DNA from 2 places in the Variovorax sp. Soil_C_17 genome. Region 2 is predicted to be linked to the other one. Evidence: predicted binding sites of a transcription regulator. Region 2 holds the regulator's gene; the other holds the start of a gene.
What was found. Region 2 encodes HrcA, which represses chaperone genes, less so after heat shock. Its sites were predicted from a motif close to TTAGCACTCNNNNNNNNNGAGTGCTAA; they were not measured.

Region 1: the regulator HrcA is predicted to act here: its motif matches at 1,720-1,746, upstream of groES (co-chaperone GroES).

The regions. Positions count from the first base shown of each region.
Region 1 is NZ_JBDGIT010000012.1:59,178-62,574, forward strand. It holds gene AC3A6Y_RS30860 (bifunctional 3-(3-hydroxy-phenyl)propionate/3-hydroxycinnamic acid hydroxylase) at 1-1,190, shown strand, start outside; gene AC3A6Y_RS30865 (hypothetical protein) at 1,187-1,552, opposite strand; gene groES (co-chaperone GroES) at 1,828-2,121, shown strand; gene groL (chaperonin GroEL) at 2,207-3,397, shown strand, end outside.
Region 2 is NZ_JBDGIT010000002.1:228,265-231,661, forward strand. It holds gene recN (DNA repair protein RecN) at 1-422, opposite strand, end outside; gene AC3A6Y_RS09780 (NAD kinase) at 565-1,461, opposite strand; gene hrcA (heat-inducible transcriptional repressor HrcA) at 1,490-2,494, shown strand; tRNA gene AC3A6Y_RS09790 (tRNA-Ile) at 2,531-2,607, shown strand; tRNA gene AC3A6Y_RS09795 (tRNA-Arg) at 2,670-2,746, shown strand; gene AC3A6Y_RS09800 (hypothetical protein) at 2,857-3,324, opposite strand; gene AC3A6Y_RS09805 (TRAP transporter large permease) at 3,321-3,397, opposite strand, start outside.

The DNA of each region.
Region 1 (3,397 bases), on a different contig from region 2:
GCGACCAGGTACGGCTGTCCGTGCGCGCGCCTGACGGCAGCTCGGGCGAGGTCCGCGCACGCTACGTGATCGCCTGCGACGGCGGCACCAGCCCCATTCGCAAGCAGCTCGGCCTGCAGCTCAAGAGTCTGGACTTCGACGAGCCCTGGGTGGTGATCGACATGCACATCGACGAGCACGTGCTCGAGCGACTGCCTGCCACCAACATCCAGCACTGCAACCCGACCCGGCCCTGCACCTACGTGGTGGGGCCCGGCACGCACCGGCGCTGGGAGTTCCTGCTGCTGCCGCACGAGACGGGGCAGCGCGACATGCCGCACGAAGCGATCTGGAAGCTGCTGGCGCCCTGGCTGGCCCCGCACGAGGCGCGGATCTGGCGCGCGGCGACTTATCGCTTCCACGCCGTGGTCCTCGACGCCTGGCGCCGGGGCCACGTGCTGCTCGCCGGCGATGCGGCGCACCAGATGCCGCCCTTCCTCGCCCAGGGCATGTGCCAGGGCCTGCGCGACGCGACCAACCTGGCCTGGAAGCTGGACTGGGTGCTGCGCGGCGAAGCCCCCGAGTCGCTGCTGGACAGCTACGGCATGGAGCGCGGCCCGCAGGTCGAGGAAACCACCCGCACCGTCAAGCGGCTGGGCCAGATCATCTGCGAGCGCGATCCTTCGCGCGCCGCGGAGCGCGACGAGGGCCTGCGGGCGCAGCAAGGCGGCGAGGTGCGGGTGCAGCTGCGGCAAAGCCTGCTGCCCGGCGTGCGCCACGGCCTGGTCGAGACCGGCCAGGACGCTGCCGGGACGCCGTTCCCGCAGGCGGTGGGCAAGGTTGGCGGCCATGGCGCGGCTGAAATGATGGACGACCTGCTGCCCCGGGGCTTCCTGCTGTTCCTGCGCGAGACACCCGAGCCGGCTCAGCTCCAGGCGCTGCGAAGCGGCCTGGAAGCACTCGATGCGAGGGCGATCTGCCTGCATGGCGCCACCGACGTCGAGGGCCTGCTCGGCCTCGCCGAAGCTGATGGCGTGCTCGCCCGCTGGTTCGCGGCCCACGGGTGCGGCGCGGCGCTGGTGCGTCCCGATCACATCGTCTACGGGGTGGCTGCGGATGCCGGCGGCGCCGCGGAGCTGCTCGAGCGGGCGCGCCGGGCGGCTGGCTTGCAAGCGCCCTGTTCGCTGCCGGCCGACGCCGCTTCGGCTTAGGAAGCGAGCGGATCTTTTTCGGCGTACTCGCGGTCGAGCAGGGCGCCGGTCGCCTTGAACCAGCAGATCGAGTCGTGGGCGGCGACGACCGCCAGCTTGACCTGCTCGGACGCAGCCGGGTCGGCCAAAGCCGCCCACTTGGCGCTGTCGGCCGCCTGTTCGAGCTCGAATACGGCCTCGCGTTGACCGGGGGCAGCATCGCTTTCCAATGCCGGCCGCGTCTTCGCGAACTTCCGGCGAAACTCCCCGACAACCGCCAGGAGAACCGGCGATGCCATGCCGCCCGGTGCCAGTGCAGCTTCCGCGGCGGTCAAGCGCCTGTCGAGTTGGAGGCAAACCTGTTGCGCAATCGTCGTCGTCATGAGGGTCTCCGGTAACGCCCAAAAAAACGCCTCGGCCCACCCTGCCAAAGTTAGGTGGTGGGTTCACGAATGTCCAGTGCCGTCCGGTGCCGGCTCCTCAGGAATCGACAGCTTGCGAGCTCGCCGCGCACTTGCCCCGCTTGAAAGCGTCAGAATTGCCCTTATGATTAGCACTCGCTGAAGAGGAGTGCTAACAGCCCCGCTTCCAGTGGCTGGGCAGGCGGCCATCAGGCCGCAGCCCGAAACAGAACCCCGTTTCTTATCCAGGAGATGCAATGAAACTTCGTCCTTTGCACGATCGCGTGATCGTCAAGCGCATTGAAAGCGAAACCAAGACTGCCTCGGGCATCGTGATCCCCGACAACGCCGCCGAGAAGCCCGACCAGGGCGAAGTGCTTGCCGTCGGTCCTGGCAAGAAGACCGACAAGGGCGAGCTGGCCGCCATGAGCGTCAAGGTCGGCGACCGCGTTCTGTTCGGCAAGTACAGCGGCCAGACCGTCAAGGTCGATGGTGACGAGCTGCTGGTCATGAAGGAAGACGACCTGTTCGCGGTCGTTGAAGCGAAGTGACTTTGCGGGACAGACCAGGCGAGCGCCAAGCGATCGCTGCTCTGTCCCCGACTGACTGGATCATCATTTTTTTCGGAGAAATCTCATGGCAGCAAAAGACGTAGTCTTCGGCGGCGAAGCCCGCGCACGCATGGTCGAAGGCGTGAACATCCTGGCCAACGCGGTCAAGGTGACCCTGGGCCCCAAGGGCCGCAACGTGGTGCTCGAGCGCTCCTTCGGCGCCCCCACCGTGACCAAGGACGGCGTGTCGGTCGCCAAGGAAATCGAACTCAAGGACAAGCTCCAGAACATGGGCGCCCAGCTCGTGAAGGAAGTGGCTTCCAAGACCTCGGACAACGCCGGCGACGGCACCACCACCGCGACCGTGCTGGCCCAGGCCATCGTTCGCGAAGGCTTCAAGTACGTGGCTGCGGGCATGAACCCGATGGACCTGAAGCGCGGCATCGACAAGGCGGTCACCGCCCTGGTCGAAGAGCTGAAGAAGGCCTCCAAGGCCACCACCACCTCGAAGGAAATCGCGCAAGTCGGCTCGATCTCGGCCAACAGCGACGAGACCATCGGCAAGATCATCGCTGACGCGATGGACAAGGTCGGCAAGGAAGGCGTGATCACCGTCGAAGACGGCAAGTCGCTCGACAGCGAGCTGGAAGTCGTCGAAGGCATGCAGTTCGACCGCGGCTACCTGTCGCCCTACTTCATCAACAACCCCGAAAAGCAGAGCGCGATCCTCGAGAACCCGTTCGTGCTGCTGTTCGACAAGAAGATCAGCAACATCCGCGACCTGCTGCCGACGCTGGAGCAAGTGGCCAAGGCCGGCCGCCCGCTGCTGATCATCGCGGAAGAAGTCGAAGGCGAAGCCCTGGCGACGCTGGTGGTGAACACCATCCGCGGCATCCTGAAGGTCGTGGCCGTCAAGGCGCCCGGCTTCGGCGACCGCCGCAAGGCCATGCTGGAAGACATCGCCATCCTGACGGGCGGCAAGGTCATCGCCGAAGAAGTGGGCCTGACGCTCGAGAAGGTGACGCTGGCTGACCTCGGCCAGGCCAAGCGCATCGAAGTGGGCAAGGAAAACACCATCATCATCGACGGCGCCGGCGCTGCAGGCGACATCGAAGCCCGCGTGAAGCAGATCCGCGTGCAGATCGAGGAAGCCACCAGCGACTACGACCGCGAGAAGCTGCAAGAGCGCGTGGCCAAGCTGGCCGGCGGCGTGGCGGTGATCAAGGTCGGTGCCGCCACCGAAGTCGAGATGAAGGAAAAGAAGGCCCGCGTCGAA
Region 2 (3,397 bases):
ACGGCCTCGGGACGCGTCAGGCTTTGCCAGGCATGCTGGCCGTGGATGTCCAGCAGCCGGTCGCCGAGTTCGCGCAACTGGGTGGCGGTGGCGGGGCTGCCGTTGATCCACCCGCGGCTGCGGCCCTGGAGGTCGACCGTCCGGCGCAGCAGCAGTGCATCGCCGGACTCGAACCCGCCTTCGTCCAGCCAGTCCGCGAGAGACGGGTCGGCATCGAATTCGGCGCTGACGTCGAGGCGTTCGGCGCCTTCGCGCACCGCACCGGCGTCTGCGCGATTGCCGAGCGCCAGCTGGAGCGCGTCGATCAGGATCGACTTGCCGGCGCCGGTCTCGCCGGTGAGCACGGTGAATCCGGCCGCGAGGTCGATTTCGAGCGAGCGCACGATCACGAAATCGCGCAAGGCGATGCGACGCAGCGCCATGTCAATGCCCGCCCAGGATGCCGAGGTGCTCGGAGAGCGCTCGCGAGGGGCCACGAACAGGTCGAGCGTTCGGTCTCATTGGCGTACCTTCGCCTTCGGCTACGGTGCTATTCGCCTTCGGGGCGGCCGTGCGGCTCATGGGTCAGGAACCTCCTTCGTTCCAGTGCAGTTTCTTGCGCAGCGTGTCGAAATAGCTCCAGCCCCGGGGGTGCAGGAAGCGCACGCGGTATTCGGAGCGCCGCACGACGATCTGATCGCCGATGGCCATGGTCGCCAGCGATTGCATGTCGAAATTGGCGCTCGCATCGCGGCCGCCGACCAGTTCGATCGAGACTTCGTCCGCGTCCGGCAGCAGGATCGGGCGGTTGGAGAGCGAGTGGGGTGCGATCGGCACCATCACCCAGCCCGGCACCGCCGGGTGCAGCAGCGGGCCGCCGGCGGACAACGCATAGGCGGTGGAGCCGGTGGGGGAGGCGATGATCATGCCGTCCGCGCGGTGGTTGGCGACGAAATGGTGCCCCACAGAAACCCTCAGCTCCACCATGCCCGAGGTGGCGCCGCGATTGACGACCACGTCGTTCATGGCGAGCGCATCGAACACCGAGACGCCCTTGCGCACCACATTCGCCTGCATCAGGCTGCGGTGGTCTTCCTCGTACTCGCCGGCCAGCATCGGGATCAGCACGCTTTGGTACTCGTTCAGCGCGATGTCGGTGATGAAGCCCAGCCTCCCGCGGTTGATGCCGATCAGCGGCAGGCCGTAGCAGGCGAGCTGGCGCCCGATGCCGAGCATGGTCCCGTCGCCCCCGACCACCAGGCCCAGGTCGCATCGGCGACCGATCTCGTCGACCGAGAGGGCGGCGTAGCGGGTCCGTGCCCGCTCGCCTTCATCCGCCTGCTCGACGAAGACCTCGCAGCCCTGGGATTCGAGAAAGGCGCCGATGCCTTTCATGACCTCGTCCAGCGCACCGGCCGGCACGCGCGCGCCGGAAGCCTGGTACTTGCCGATCAATGCGACGCGCCGGAAGCTGGATGTCATCTGTAAATTACAACACTAAAATCTTTCAATGCTGGACGACCGCGCCAAGTTGCTGCTCAAGACATTGGTCGAGCGGTACATCGCCGAAGGGCAGCCTGTGGGCTCCCGAACGCTCTCCCGTGCTTCGGGGCTCGAGCTGTCGCCTGCGACGATTCGCAATGTGATGTCCGACCTCGAAGGGCTCGGGCTCATCGTCAGTCCGCACACCTCGGCCGGCCGCATTCCGACGGCGCGTGGTTATCGGCTGTTCGTCGACACCATGCTGACTGCGCAGCGCGAGCATCTCGCAGCGCCCAGCCTGCCGCCCGACCAGCCGCAGAAGGTGATCGCCAATGCCGCCCACCTGCTGTCGAACCTGTCGCAATTCGTCGGCGTGGTGATGGCGCCGCGCCGTGCCTCGTCATTTCGCCAGATCGAGTTCTTGCGCCTGTCGGAGCGCCGCCTCCTGGTGATCATCGTCTCGCCCGACGGTGATGTGCAAAACCGGGTGATCTTTCCCGAGGTCGACTATTCGCAGTCGCAACTGGTCGAGGCTTCGAACTACATCAACGCGCACTTCGCGGGCCTTTCGATCGAGCAGGTGCGCGACCGTCTGCAGTCGGAAATGGAGCAACTGCGCGGCGAGATCGCGGCGCTCATGCAGGCGGCGGTGCAGGTCAGCTCCGAGGTGCTCACGGAGGCGCAGGACGAAGTGGTGATCGCCGGCGAGCGCAACCTGCTGTCGGTCACCGATTTCTCCAGCGACATGAGCCACCTGCGCCGCGCCTTCGAGCTTTTCGAGCAGAAGGCGCAGCTGTTGCGCTTGCTCGACGTCTCGAGCAAGGCCGAGGGCGTGCGCATCTTCATCGGCGGGGAAAGCCAAGTCGTGCCCTTCGACGATCTCTCGATCGTGAGTGCGAATTACGAGGTGGACGGCGAGGTGGTCGGAACGCTCGGCGTGATCGGCCCGACGCGCATGCCCTACGACCGCATGATCCAGATCGTCGACATCACGTCGAAGCTGGTCACCAACGCGCTCAGTCACCGCAAATAGGGCGGGCCGGCGCCGCCACTAGAATCCCGACTGCGTGGGCCGTTAGCTCAGCTGGTTAGAGCAGCGGACTCATAATCCGTTGGTCGCTGGTTCAAGCCCAGCACGGCCTACCACCGCATGTTTGCATCAACACGGCCGAAGAGGCCCTCGCGGGCATGCTATACTCGCAAGCTGTGCGGCTGTAGCTCAGTTGGATAGAGTACTTGGCTACGAACCAAGGGGTCGTGGGTTCGAATCCTGCCAGCCGCACCACTTTTTACTAGCGAAATCAACCGCTTAGAGGCTCACCCCTCTAAGCGGTTTTTCTTTGCGTGAGGACTCTTGCGGGCCGCGCCAATTCCATCCGTGCGGGGTGGCCGCTGCTATGAAGGAGGGCGTCGGTCCAGCGCGAGCCGCGCTGCCACGCGTTCCGCGAAGCCGGTCAGAAGACGGGCGTCGGCCGAATGGAACCACGTGACGGCGCCGTTGCGGCGCCGCACCAGCAGGCGGGGCGCGATGATGCGGTCGACCCACGGCCAGTGCACCAGCTTGAGCTGCGCCACGTTCGCCGCGCTTTCGCGCTTGTTCCACAGCCAGGTCTGAGTCAGCACATCGCCCTCGAGCCGCGTGCGGCTGTAGACGATCCAGTAGCCGACCCACGCGATGCAGACCGCGGCGCCGCCGAACAACAACAGGCCCGGCGTCGACCACTCGGCGCTTCGCAGCGCAGGCAGGCTCCACAGCCCGAATGCGATCAGGTCGACGATCAGCACCACCGCCAGGATCCGAACCAAGGGCGGATAGGCAGGGCTCTCGAGCGGCCCGCCCGCGTCGGCCTCGGGTGCGTTCACTGCTTGCTGTCGGTCCCGGGGGCCGGTGCCGGCGCCTCGGGCTCGGGCATCGGCAGCGCGTCCGGCTCGCCGG